Regions from separate parts of the Salinivibrio sp. SS2 genome, predicted to be linked through region 1. Evidence: predicted binding sites of a transcription regulator. Region 1 holds the regulator's gene; each other region holds the start of a gene.
What was found. The regulator PurR, encoded in region 1, represses purine synthesis genes. The targets are predictions, from matches to a motif close to TNANGNAAACGTTTNCNTNA.

Region 1 (3,411 bases):
CAAAGGAGACCAACACCAATGCCCACCAAAAGCCAAAGAGTGCCGCGCCCAATAAACTCGCCACTGCCGCACCCGGTAAGGACAGGGCGGTCATCACTACATAGCCGACAAAAAACACCAGGCTTGCGGTGGTCGCGTTTTCGATAATGTAATCATTCAATGCCACTTGTTGTGCTTTGGCGTTTTCAAGCGTGAGCCACTGGCTGAGATCTAAACTGAACCAAAGTGTTACAAGCGCCACCACCACTAAACCAAGCAATATCTTTTTTACTGGCATACTGTGTCTCGTCCGATAGTAAATGGGTCCCAGTTATTACTTTAGGTACTGTAGCTGAATTAACTGGCTGATTTGTCGGTTACATTGAGGAACTGTGTCCTTAATCGTACCTTTAACCAGACCCGACCGATCGCAAGAAACTTTCGTTTTATGTCTGAAATTAGTTTGAATGATGATTTATTGAGCATTTAGCGCGTTCAGAAAAAGCGACACCGCCTTAAAGGCGGTGTTGGACGCGAACATTGCTCACAAAAAAGGTAGAGAGGTATGGGGGGTGTGAGGAATTAATTTTCTAAATGTTGTAATAATTCTTGGCGACGTTGGGGTGGAACCACAGACCAATGCTTGCCAGTAATCGCACCTTCTAGTGACCACAGTAATTCCAAGCTTAGCTCTTTTTCATGCGCCGAGAGAAGAGCTTTATAGGCATTAACGGCACCTTGTTGCTGCAAATCTGCTGGAGATGTAATACCTGCTTTTTTCAGCATACGTTCGGTTGCCAGCCGTAAATTAGGTAGATCTTTTAATCTTGTTGGCGAAGTCCTGTTTTTCTCAGCTCGATCTCGCTTCGCTACTTCTAGGGCGTATTTTGCTTCTGACAATAACTTTTCTTCATCGTCCCACCATTCTTCTGGTATTGCAAAATACTTAGTTACAACTGGAAATCCTCTTTTCTTATACACGTAGGGCTCGAGGCCTTGTTGTTTTAATAGTGTTTCATTTTCTTTTCCGGCTCGTAAGTGGAGCTGGTTTTCTACGACTAAAACGAACATGGTATCGTCACAGAAAATACCGAATCCGCCAAACATTGAACGGGACTTAATGCTGCCAAATTTGGCAAATAACTTCATTGCATTCTTTAAAGCTGGTTTATCCATTTGATTAATATCTCGATGAATTACTAATGCCCAAAAAAGACGTCAAAATGTAACAAGGCAAAACCACAGAGTTGTCAACGATCTATCAAATAGTTGTCAGCTTCGATCATTAATTGTTGGCAACCCCGCTGCCATCAACTCCCAAACACTAGTGGAAGTTATTAGGCCGGTGGCTTTGCGTCCCATGCTTTCGCCATGGTTTGCCTTGTTCAAACGCTATTAAGCATATAATAATTAGACAGTGATGTCGTCCCAAGCAGCATTTAAAAATGTGATCTTAGTTCAAGAGGGCTGTAAATGATTAATGGCTAAGTGAAGGGTTCATCGAGTTGTCTCTCATTAGACACACCGTCTCACAAAGGAGACGGTGTGTCATAAAAGTGTAATAAAAACACTAATCTATGGTTTTAACTGATTGTCGACTCACTAGTGCAGGTTGCATTTCGAACACTTGCTGCTGAGTCTCGTTGTTGGCAATTCGCGCGAGCAAGAGCTTGACGGCCGTTTTGCCTAGACGGCGTTTGGGCTGGTGAATAGTTGTCAATGGTGGCGAGAAATACTCGGTGAGATCAATATTATCGTAACCAATCACCGATATATCATCTGGCACTTTCAAGCCGTGCTCGTTAAACGTACTAATCGCCGCTAATGCCATAATGTCATTAAAACAAAAGACAGCGGTCGGGCGGTCTGACATTGTCGCTAATTGCTTCGCGGCAATTTGCGCTTGATCGGCTTCGAAATCCGCCTCAATCAGCCAGTTTTCATTCACTGTAATGTTGGCTTCTTTTAACGCACGGAAATAACCGTTTAAGCGATGCTTACAGGTATTTTTATCCATTTGGCCGGAAATACAGCCAATTTTAGTATGTCCATTATCAATAAAGTGTTTGGTGGCAAGGTAACCGCCTAATTCAGCGTTATCTTCTATGCGGTCTGTATCGATATGGTGACTGCCCCAATCCATCACGACCATAGGCAGATCGCGTTTTTTTTCTAATAACAGCATCAAATCTTCGTTGAGATCAGAGCACACCACAATGAGTCCGTCGACGCGCTTTTCTGACAACATACGCAGGTAGTCGCGTTGCTTTTCAAGGTTTCCCTCGGTATTGCAGAGAATCAGTGTGTAGCCTTGCTTGTAGCAATAGTCTTCCACACCGTGAACAAGCTCGGCGAAAAAGGGGTTGGTGGATTTGGTCACCAGCATACCCAGTGTACGTGTTGTGTTGCATTTCAAGCTTCGCGCCACAGCACTTGGGGCGTAGTTTAACTCTTCAACCGCTTGCCATACTTTCTCAGTCGTCTTCTCTGCGACAAAGCGGGTTTTGTTTATCACGTGTGACACCGTCGTGGTCGATACACCGGCGAGACGCGCGACATCTTTAATCGTTGCCATCTTGATTCTTCTTTGTAGTAATGCGTAGGGATCGTTACTCGCGACCTTACAGAAAAACGCCGCTGTTCGTCAGCGGCGATGTCTTTCACAATCCCGGCACATCAGACGGTTGCGAAGGTAACGAATCCGATTTCATCCATTCTCATAGCTAATCGGTTGCGCTCTCAGTTTACTTAGGTTGGCGCACACTCGCAATTGGTCTGATCAGCGAAAATGGACCAACAGACGGTTTTGTGAGCCAGCTATGATGTATTTATCAATTAAGACACGATCAGTGGGCAGTCATGCTCCGGATGAGTCAGAACGGTCAGCGGGTATTGGTAGATGTCTGCCACTCTATCACTACTAAAACACTGCCACGGGTCGCCGGATAGGACGATTCGACCTGCTTTCAGAAAATGCAGTTGATCGGCGTATTGCGCCGCCAAATTCAGGTCGTGCAACACCAATAGCACTGTCATTCCTTGGTCAGCGAGTGCTCGACAGCGCTTTAGGGTGTAATGTTGATGGGTAATATCTAAGGCCGAAGTGGGTTCATCCAGCATCAGTATCGCTTGATCTGGTGCGGTTTGTGCTAGCTGTAATGACACGCGTGCCATGTGTACGCGTTGTTTTTCACCGCCAGATAAAATCGGATACGGTCGATGAGCAAGATGGCTAATATCCCATGCCGTTAGTTGCTCGTTAGCAAGGGCCGCGATCTGTTCTCGGTTTGCCTTTAGTGGTGTCGCCCCCATCTCGACTACTTCTTGCGCGGAGAATGCAAACGTGAGCCCGCTATGTTGGGGAAGGAAGGCAACTCGTCGGGCAAATTCTTCGCCTTGCCACTGGCTTTTTGGCTGTTGCCAAAACTGCAC
Region 2 (3,411 bases), on a different contig from region 1:
ATACCATCAATGCGTAGCCAAGCAATGTGTGGAAAGGTCGCGGGGTCTATATAAAGTTGTAGTTTGTCCGCATGCCAATCGGTTTGGGAGGCTTGATAATCCGGTTGAATCAATGTCAGTTGCAGCGGTGAGCGCCAGTGATACCCCACTTGTGCCGCGGTGAGTTTACCGGGTAACAGGGTCTGGGAGACGGTATTAAAGACAGGTGTGCTGTAACGGGTATGCAAAAGCACCACAACCACGAAAAGCGCGGTGACAATCAGGATGATCAAGCTGGCAATCAGTTTGGCCAGGATGCGCATGGGCAAATCCTATTGGAGCGAGAAACGGTGACGATGAATGGATTAAGACTGGCGCAAAAGTGGCCTAAATTCAACTGCTAGGCAAAAAGTACGCCCCATATCGCTATGGGGCGTAAGTGGGATGATTTAGTCGAGCTGAGGCCCGGCTGAAACCAAAGCAGCCCCTTCTGGGGTGTCGGTGTACTTGTCGAAATTATCGATAAAGCGTTGGGCAAGGTCCTTCGCTTTGCTTTCCCACTGGAGTGGATCGACATAGGTGTCACGCGGGTCAAGGATGCCATCGTTGACCTCGTCGAGTGAGACGGGCACGGTGAGATTGAAGATAGGAATCGTCTTCGTTTCTGCTTTCTCAATCGAACCATCTAAGATAGCGTCAATAATGGCGCGGGTATCTTTAATCGAAATACGCTTGCCTGAGCCGTTCCAACCAGTATTCACTAGGTAGGCTTCTGCACCTGCCGCTTCCATACGTTTGACCAACACTTCTGCATACTTGGTTGGGTGCAAGGTCAAGAATGCGGCCCCGAAAGCAGCTGAGAAGGTAGGGGTTGGCTCTGTAATACCACGCTCAGTGCCGGCCAGCTTGGCGGTAAAGCCTGACAGGAAGTGATACTTGGTCTGCTCAGGCGTCAGTTTAGACACCGGCGGTAGCACGCCAAACGCATCCGCGGAGAGGAAGATCACCTTGTTGGCATGTCCGCCTTTCGACACTGGCTTAACGATATTATCGATGTGATAAATCGGGTAAGACACTCGGGTGTTTTCGGTTTTGGAGTTGTCGTCAAAGTCGATACGGCCATCGCCACGTACGGTGACGTTTTCAAGCAGCGCATCGCGGCGAATGGCATTGTAAATATCGGGCTCTGCTTCTTTGGACAGCTTAATGGTTTTTGCATAGCAGCCGCCTTCAAAGTTAAACACACCATGATCGTCCCAGCCGTGTTCGTCGTCGCCAATCAGCTGACGCTTCGGATCGGTGGAGAGGGTTGTTTTACCCGTGCCAGATAGGCCGAAGAAAATCGCGACGTCGCCGTCTTTGCCCATATTTGCCGAGCAGTGCATGGACGCGATGTCTTGCAAGGGCAAGAAATAATTCATCATGGCGAACATGCCTTTTTTCATCTCGCCGCCGTACCATGTCCCGCCGATAAGCTGCATGCGCTCGGTAAGATTGAAGACCGTGAAGTTTTCCGAGTTCAAACCATGCTCGCGCCATTTATTGTTGACGCATTTAGCACCGTTCATGACCACGAAGTCTGGCTCAAAGTCTTTTAGCTCTTCATCGGTAGGACGGATAAACATGTTTTTCACAAAGTGCGCTTGCCACGCCACTTCGGTGATCACACGGATCCGTAAACGTGTGTTAGGGTTGGCACCGCAGTAGCCATCAATCACAAACAGACGTTTGCCAGAGAGTTGCTGGGTAACCAAGGCTTTTAAATCTTTCCAAACGGCGTGATCAATCGGCTTGTTATCGTTTTTCCCTTGATCGGACCACCACACGGTATCGCGGGTGGTGTCGTCACGCACAATGTATTTATCTTTTGGTGAACGGCCAGTAAAAATACCGGTATCCACCGCCACAGCGCCGAGCTCAGTCACCACGCCTTTTTCATAGCCTTCCAGCCCAGGTTTGGTTTCTTCTTCGAACAACTGTTCATAAGAGGGATTGCGAATGACTTCTTTGACATTTTCCAGACCATGACGGGAAAGATCGATGCCGGCGACTTCGGATTCGACGTTCAGGACAGTCATAGGTGCTCCTTGGGGTAAGATGTTGTTAACTGTCTTTATGCTAGCAACCTGAATAGTGCCATTCAGGGAGTTACTGCAAAAAATTACCGCACGCACACTAGGGCTATTTTGATTGTAGGGTACTGACCACCAGGTGACGTGACTCCCTCTATGGTAACGCTTAGTTAAACGTTTGCGCTACCCACAGAGCTCTTATTGTTTGTACAAAATTAATGCGCAAAAAAATGTGAGATGTGTCCGAGGAGACCAAGAAAAAAGCCAGCTTGATGCTGGCTTTTGAACTAAGTTGGGTTTCTTTGTTTTATGCAACTAAATATGTAGCACGTTTTTCACTGCATTTGTGACGATGAATCGGCGTTCTGCTCAAAGATGGCTGCGACATCGACGCTGTCAAACGCATAATCACTGCCGCAATAATCACAGTGCAAACGAATCGTGCCCATTTCTGCAATCATTTTATCGACTTCGCTGCGTTCTATGGCGGCTATCGCTTGTGCGCTGCGCTCGCGTGAGCAGCTGCATTTGAAGCATACTGACTGAGGATCGAAAACGGTCACGCTTTCTTGGTGATATAGACGATAAAGGACATCTTTTGCGTCAAGGCCAAATAATTCATCATTTTTAACGGTTTCAGTCAGCTTCGCCAAATGGTCAAAGTCGTTATCGTCCCCTTTGCCATCCGGTAGCACTTGCAGCATCATTCCGGCCGCGTGACGTTTGCCATCAAACTCACCGGTGCGCAACCAAAGTCGCGTTTCCAGTTGCTCTGAACGCGCAAAGTAGTCTTCAAGGCAGCCTTGCAGATGATCCGAGTCTAAGCCCACAATGCCTTGATAGCGTTCGCCGTCGACCGGTTCGATAGTGATAATGAGCTGCCCCTTACCAAGCATCTCAGGTAGGGTTGCATCGGCTTTGATGTCGCCTTTCAGGCGTGCGGTACCGCGCAGTTGCTGCTGATGGTCACCATTGATCACCGCCAGTGATACCGGACCGTCACCTTGTAGTTGTACGGTAATTGAGCCTTCAAATTTTAAGGTGGCAGTGAGTAAGCTGGTGGCGACAAGCATCTCCCCTAGTAGCGCTTGGACGGGCGCAGGGTAGTCTTGGTTTTCCAAGATGCGTTGATAGGTTTCATCGAGCTTGACCAGCTCACCACGCACAGACACATCTTTAAATAGGTAACGGTGTAGTTGATCGTTTGACATGCAATCTCTCCGGCTTAGGGCCTGGTTAGTGGGATCGGCCTTACTCTATGCCTTGTTTAAACTTACGAATATCTCGGCGTTGTTTCTTATCCGGCCGGTTTTCTGGGCGCGGATTGTGTGCGTGTAAGCGACGCATTTCCGTGTTGTGC
Region 3 (3,411 bases), on a different contig from region 1:
CAAGATGGGCAGGAAGCACTTGCGATGGTGCGTGCCGATCCGCGAATTTCATTAGTGATCACCGACTTCACTATGCCAAAAATGGATGGGGTTCAACTGGTCAAGGCACTCCGTCAGCACAAAGTCGATGGCCAGCTTGCCATTATTGGTTTATCCGGCGATGACGATCCAAGTTTGACGGCCCGTTTTCTAAAAGCAGGTGCGAACGACTTTCTGGCAAAGCCATTTAACCAAGAGGAATTTTACTGCCGTTTGCACAGCACATTAAATGCGCTGGATACAGAAAGGCGTTTGTTTCATTTGGCAAATACCGACTATTTGACCCAAACCTGGAACCGTCGTTACTTTTTCGAGCATCCTCAAACGCGGAAAAACAATGGCCCACGAGGGCTAGCCTTGATTGACATTGACCACTTTAAAAAAGTGAATGATAGCTTGGGTCATCACATTGGCGATATTGCGCTGATTGAGTTGGCCAAAGTGTTGAATCGTTATTTCCCAGACGCGTTGGTTGCACGATTTGGTGGTGAAGAGTTCTGTGTACTGTACGGTAACAATGACCAAGGCTTTGAGGCCCGCCTAAACGCGATGCGAGAAGAGCTAGCGGCGACAACGTGGACACCTTACGATCAGGCATTTCAATTTACGGTGAGCATTGGCATGGTGCACGGGGATGCGTCTATCCATCAGTTGATCCAGCGTGCTGACCATTGTTTATACCAAGCCAAAGCGAAAGGGCGTAATCAACTCGTTAAAGCATCAGAGCCGCAACCGGCGCTGTTGGTGTAAAAAAGCCGGCGGTCAGCCGGCTTCTTATCATCACACGATTAGGCGTCGTGGTATTGCTCACAGGCCATCAAGGTATTCTCAATCAGTGTTGCCACCGTCATTGGGCCAACACCGCCGGGAACAGGCGTGATATGGCTTGCCTTTTCGTATGCCACGTCATAGTCAATATCACCGATTAGCTGGCCGCTATCCATGCGATTAATTCCTACATCAATCACAATCGCACCGGGCTTAATCCACTCGCCAGGAATAAATTTAGGCTTACCGACGGCGACCACTAACACATCGGCTTGACGAACATGTGCTTCGAGATCTTGGGTAAAACGATGGCAAGTGGTCGTGGTACATCCGGCGAGTAGCAACTCTAGTGTCATCGGACGGCCGACAATGTTTGAGGCACCGACGACAACGGCATGTTTGCCACGCAAAGGTACGTTGTAGCGGTCAAGTAAGGTGATGATCCCTTTTGGGGTACAGGAACGCAGGGTTGGCATACGTTGGCACAAACGGCCCACATTGTAAGGATGGAAGCCGTCGACGTCTTTGTCGGGACGGATACGTTCAAGGACAGAGGTAGCATCAATGCCCGCAGGTAAAGGCAGTTGCACCAAAATACCATCGATGGTGTCGTCATCATTGAGTGTATCGATCAGCGTCAGTAATTCATGCTGAGAGCAGGTTGACGGCAAATCGTAAGAGCGAGAGACAAAGCCCACCTCATCACAGACGCGACGCTTACTGCCCACATAAACCTGTGACGCTGGATCGTCACCCACTAAAATCACGGCAAGCCCGGGCGCACGGCGTCCCGCTTCTTTACGGGCAGCAACACGTGCTGCGACTTCTCGACGCACCGTTTGCGCGATCAGTTTTCCATCAATGATTTGTGCGGCCATAAGTATCCTTTGGCTAAGAGAGCAAAAAACGGGTCGATATTGTGACAAACTTCGGGCGTAAAAGCTATTGCGCAAACGTTTGCTTTTGGTGGTTTGGTGGCAGAGAAACCGTCAAAGTCATTGTGAATCAAAGGTGTTGTGCTAGATATCGCCTTATATTGATTGGAGGAGCTCCACACAACAGGGCTTTTATGCCGCGCGAACTGGCGTGCTTTTGAGCAACTGATTAGACATTTCGGTGAAAACCGTTGACGACGCCTGACCTCGCTTTATAATCCCCGCTGCATATCTATTTTGCGCCCTTAGCTCAGTTGGATAGAGCAACGGCCTTCTAAGCCGTGGGTCACAGGTTCGAATCCTGTAGGGCGTGCCATTTCTTTCGTTCTCGCTAGCGAAGATAATCTCCCGTTTCTGCTCAAAAGCTAACCAAACAGTGCAAAAACACAAAAAGATGTGATCTTGCCCGGTTGAATTGTGAGATATCACCCCAATTTCGATATTGAAACGCCATCGGTCGCCCCTTGTCTCGACTCAGTTGACGGGTGCCGCTATAATAGCGCGTCTTAATTTTCAGTCTCGGATGAGATAGCTCGATACGCCAATTGCGTGTATCCGGATTCGCAGGGGCTATGACGGATTCATAGCTCGGATGATGACACCAGTAAAAACTGGTCAACATCACTCAGTACCCCTGAGTAAATTTGAGGTTAATTTTATAATGCAAGTTACCGTTGAAACCACCGAAGGCCTAAAGCGCCAAATGACCATCACTGTGCCTGCTGCAAACATTGAAGACGCAGTCACGAAAGAGCTACGCAACATTGCTAAAAATCGTCGTTTTGATGGTTTCCGTAAAGGTAAAGTACCTTTGAAAATGGTTTCTCGCATGTATGGCGATGCAGTACGCCAAGACGTGCTGGGCGAGGTAATGCAGCGTCATTTCATCGAAGCCATCATCCAAGAGAAAACTAATCCAGCAGGCGCGCCAACCTTTACACCGGTAGAGAATGAAGCGGGTAAAGATCTGGTATTCAAAGCTGAATTTGAAGTGTACCCAGAAGTTGAACTGCAAGGTTTGGAAGCGATCGAAGTTGAAAAACCACACGCAGAAGTACAAGACAGCGACGTTGAAGAAATGCTGACTACTCTGCGTAAGCAGCAAGCGAACTGGGTTGAAGCTGACGGTGAAGTAAAAGAAGATAGCCGTGTAACGCTAGACTTCACAGGTACCATTGACGGCGAAGAATTCGAAGGCGGTAAAGCGGAAGGCTTCCAGCTAGTCATGGGCCAAGGCCGCATGATCCCTGGTTTCGAAGACGGCTTGGTTGGCAAAAAAGCGGGTGAAGAATTCACTATCGACGTCAACTTCCCAGAAGACTATCACGCTGAGAACCTAAAAGGTAAAGCGGCGCAGTTCGCGATCAAACTTCACACTGTTGAAGCGCAAGAATTACCAGAGCTAACTGAAGAGTTCGTTCAGCGCTTCGGTATTGCGGATGGCAGCGTTGAAGGCCTGAAAGCCGAAGTCCGTAAGAACATGGAACGCGAGCTGAAGCAAGCGATCAAAAACAAGATCAAAGAGCAAGTCCTTGACGGCTTGGTTGAGCAAAACCAAATCGACGTACCGTCTGCCTTGATCGATCAAGAAGTCAATGTTCTGCGTCAGCAAGCGGCTCAACGCTTCGGTGGCAACATGGACAGCGCATCACAACTACCACGTGAGCTG
Region 4 (3,411 bases), on a different contig from region 1:
GTCCGCAGCCAGAATAAGGGATTGATTCATCGACTGAGTGCCTCTCTTAACTGCTCGCGCACACGTTCGGTTTGCGGCCGACAGCCACGCCATATAGCAAAGCTTTCCGCCGCTTGTTCCACCAGCATGCCCAAGCCGTCTAAACATCGCCCTGCTCCTTGGCGTTGCGCCCATTGGTTGCTGGTTGTACAGCCAGCTTGATACACCATGTCATAGACAGTGGTCGCTGGACCAATCGCTCCTTGCGGGAGAGGGGGATGGCTTTGATGTAAGCTCGCCGAGGTCGCATTAATGATCACATCAACGGGCGCCGCCATGGGTTTATCCACGGCATGACTGGCGATCGGTCCGGCCTCACCAAATGCAGCGGCTAATTGCTGGGCTTTTTGCTCGGTGCGATTCACTATCATCAGCAATGCTGGCTCTTGCTCCAGTAAAGGAAGCAACACACCCCTTGCTGCACCGCCTGCTCCCACAACCATAATGCGCTTATCGCGCAGTGCCACATGGTGGTAGTGTAAGTCAGTTACCAAACCTGCCCCGTCCGTATTATCACCCAGTAGGGAACCATCGCTTTGCTTAACCAGCGTATTCACGGCACCGGCGCGGCGGGCACGCTCTGTCAGTGTATCAGCCCATTCATACGCTTGCTGTTTAAAAGGTACGGTCACATTGGCGCCGCGCCCTCCTTGCGCAAAAAACGCCTGCATGGTGGTCACAAAGCCTTCAAGCGGCGCCTCAATGGCTTGATAGTCGATGTCTTGTTGGGTTTGCGTCGCAAATGCGGCGTGGATCTGCGGCGACTTACTATGGCCAATCGGGTGGCCTACCACGCAATAACGTTCGGTCATCCGTTACCACTCCCTCGGTTTAAGGTAGTCGCGATAAAGTCTCGCTTCCGGTGCATCGTCATCAGGTGACCAATTATATTCCCAGCGCGCCATCGGCGGCATCGACATCAGAATAGATTCGGTACGCCCACCACTTTGTAAGCCAAATAGCGTGCCTCTGTCATACACCAAGTTAAACTCGACATAGCGTCCGCGGCGATAAAGCTGAAAATCGCGTTCTCGCTCACCATAGGGCGTGGCTTTGCGGCGCTGTACTATCGGCAGGTAGGCATCGATAAAGCCTTTTCCAACCGCTTGAGTGTAGGCAAAGCACTGTTCGAATGGCCATTGGTTCAAATCATCAAAGAAAAGCCCGCCGACGCCACGGGTTTCATCACGATGGGGCAGATAAAAATAGCGATCGCACCATGCTTTGTGATCAGCGTATACGCTATCACCAAAGGGCGCACATAAGGCTTTGGCGGTCTGATGCCAGTGCTGGCAGTCTTCCTCGAACGGATAGAAAGGTGTGAGGTCAAAGCCGCCGCCAAACCACCACACAGGATCTGCACCTTCTTTTTCGGCAATGAAAAACCGCACGTTTGCGTGCGAGGTCGGCACGTACGGGTTATGAGGATGGATCACTAACGACACCCCCATGGCCTCAAAACAGCGCCCGGCAAGCTCTGGACGGTGCGCGGTCGCCGAGGCAGGCATTTGATCGCCAAATACGTGCGAGAAGTTCACTCCCGCTTGCTCAAATACTTGACCCTGACGCAGGACGCGACTGCGGCCACCGCCCCCTTTCTCACGCTCCCACGCATCTTCAATAAAACGCGCTTGACCATCTTCTTGCGCAAGCTGTTGGCAAATATCATCTTGAAGTTGGAGGAAAAAAGCCTTCACGGCTTGCTTATCAATTGTCGACTGACCGTGTGCCACGCTCACATCCTTTGTTACTGAGACCATGTGCTTACTTTACCTGATCCACGCACTGGGATCTTGACGGAATTTCATCCCCCACCGCTGACGCAAACGTTTTCCTTGCGATGAAATCTGGGTATAATTCGCGTCACGCTCAGCTTATCTTATTCACGCTTGTCATCAAGAAGGACGTATTATGACTGTCGGTATCATCATGGGCTCGCAATCCGATTGGCCTACCATGACACATGCAGCGGCTATGTTGGATCACTTTGCCATCCCTTACGAAACCCGTATTGTCTCTGCCCATCGCACACCACAGTTACTTGCCGACTACGCCCAACAAGCGGCCGAGCGCGGGATTAAAGTGATTATTGCTGGCGCCGGTGGTGCCGCCCATCTGCCTGGGATGACCGCCGCACACACCAGCCTGCCGGTGCTCGGCGTTCCGGTCCAGTCAAAAGCATTAAAGGGAATGGACTCGTTGCTTTCTATTGCTCAAATGCCCAAAGGTGTGGCTGTGGGCACGCTCGCCATTGGTGACGCAGGCGCCGCGAATGCAGGCCTCCTTGCGGCACAAATTCTCGCAACGGCCGACCCTGATTTGATGGCAAAAGTGGATGCGTTTCGCCAAGCGCAAACTGAGGCCGTTCTCGCTCAACCCAACCCACAAGGCTAAGGCCATGAATATTCTGGTGTTAGGCGCGGGACAACTGGCTCGGATGATGGCCTTGGCCGGCGCGCCGCTCAACCTTATCGTCAGCGCCTATGATGTGCGTAGTGGCGACATTGTTCACCCACTGACGCTGCAACCACTGGGGCACGGCCTCAATACGGCCATCGCCGGCGCGGATATTATCACCGCGGAATTTGAGCATATCCCCGCTGATATCTTGCATCACTGCGAGCAAAGCGGGAAGTTACGCCCCAGTGCCCAAGCGATTCTAACCGGTGGCGACCGCCAAATTGAGAAAGCGCTGCTGATGCAAGCAGGTGTCGCCAATGCACCGTACCGTGTGGTGCATACACAGGCTGATTTAGAAAAGGCGGTCGACGCACTGGGCGCACCCTTGGTCCTCAAAAGCACCTTGGATGGTTATGACGGCAAAGGACAGTGGCGCTATCGTGACGGCGATGATCTTCACGCATTGTGGGCAGAGCTCGACGCCTTTCTCACCGCGCCCGAACAGCGCGATGGCCAAGCCATCATTGCCGAAGCCATGATCCCTTTTGACCGAGAAGTGTCACTGATTGGTGTGCGTGGCGCGAATGGTGAATTTGCCAGCTATAGCCTGACCCAAAACCACCACCATGATGGGATACTAACCTTGTCTGTGGTGCGCCCGGATGAGGATGCCTTGCAAACACAGGCGGCGGACATGTTAGAAAAGATTGCCGGCGCGCTGAACTATGTGGGGGTACTCGCGGTGGAATTCTTTGATGTGGACGGCAGCTTGCTGGTGAACGAGATAGCGCCTCGGGTGCACAACTCCGGTCACTGGACACAGCAAGGTAGCGCGTGTTGCCAATTTGAAAACCACCTGCGCGCCGTCAGCGGCTTACCTCTTGGCCCGACCGATTTAATCCAGCCAACGGCGATGATTAATATCTTAGGCCAAGGCAGTGTCCCGCTTGCGACCTATCGTGATGCCCATGT

Region 2: the regulator PurR is predicted to act here: its motif matches at 2,218-2,237, upstream of pckA (phosphoenolpyruvate carboxykinase (ATP)).
Region 3: the regulator PurR is predicted to act here: its motif matches at 1,753-1,772, upstream of folD (bifunctional methylenetetrahydrofolate dehydrogenase/methenyltetrahydrofolate cyclohydrolase FolD).
Region 4: the regulator PurR is predicted to act here: its motif matches at 1,858-1,877, upstream of purE (5-(carboxyamino)imidazole ribonucleotide mutase).

What each region holds. Positions count from the first base shown of each region.
Region 1 covers NZ_MEBP01000064.1:45,780-49,190, forward strand. The annotation lists gene lpdA (dihydrolipoyl dehydrogenase) at 1-277, opposite strand, end outside; gene BGK46_RS05575 (TfoX/Sxy family DNA transformation protein) at 562-1,155, opposite strand; cyclic di-GMP riboswitch class I at 1,271-1,370, opposite strand; gene purR (HTH-type transcriptional repressor PurR) at 1,550-2,554, opposite strand; gene BGK46_RS05585 (heme ABC transporter ATP-binding protein) at 2,815-3,411, opposite strand, start outside.
Region 2 covers NZ_MEBP01000142.1:13,213-16,623, reverse strand. The annotation lists gene BGK46_RS16810 (AsmA family protein) at 1-302, opposite strand, end outside; gene pckA (phosphoenolpyruvate carboxykinase (ATP)) at 429-2,057, opposite strand; gene hslO (Hsp33 family molecular chaperone HslO) at 2,387-3,262, opposite strand; gene hslR (ribosome-associated heat shock protein Hsp15) at 3,303-3,411, opposite strand, start outside.
Region 3 covers NZ_MEBP01000123.1:31,048-34,458, reverse strand. The annotation lists gene BGK46_RS14895 (response regulator) at 1-789, shown strand, start outside; gene folD (bifunctional methylenetetrahydrofolate dehydrogenase/methenyltetrahydrofolate cyclohydrolase FolD) at 828-1,685, opposite strand; tRNA gene BGK46_RS14885 (tRNA-Arg) at 1,982-2,058, shown strand; gene tig (trigger factor) at 2,404-3,411, shown strand, end outside.
Region 4 covers NZ_MEBP01000070.1:1,261-4,671, forward strand. The annotation lists gene BGK46_RS07230 (DUF1488 family protein) at 1-30, opposite strand, end outside; gene aroE (shikimate dehydrogenase) at 27-851, opposite strand; gene hemF (oxygen-dependent coproporphyrinogen oxidase) at 855-1,772, opposite strand; gene purE (5-(carboxyamino)imidazole ribonucleotide mutase) at 1,951-2,433, shown strand; gene BGK46_RS07250 (5-(carboxyamino)imidazole ribonucleotide synthase) at 2,438-3,411, shown strand, end outside.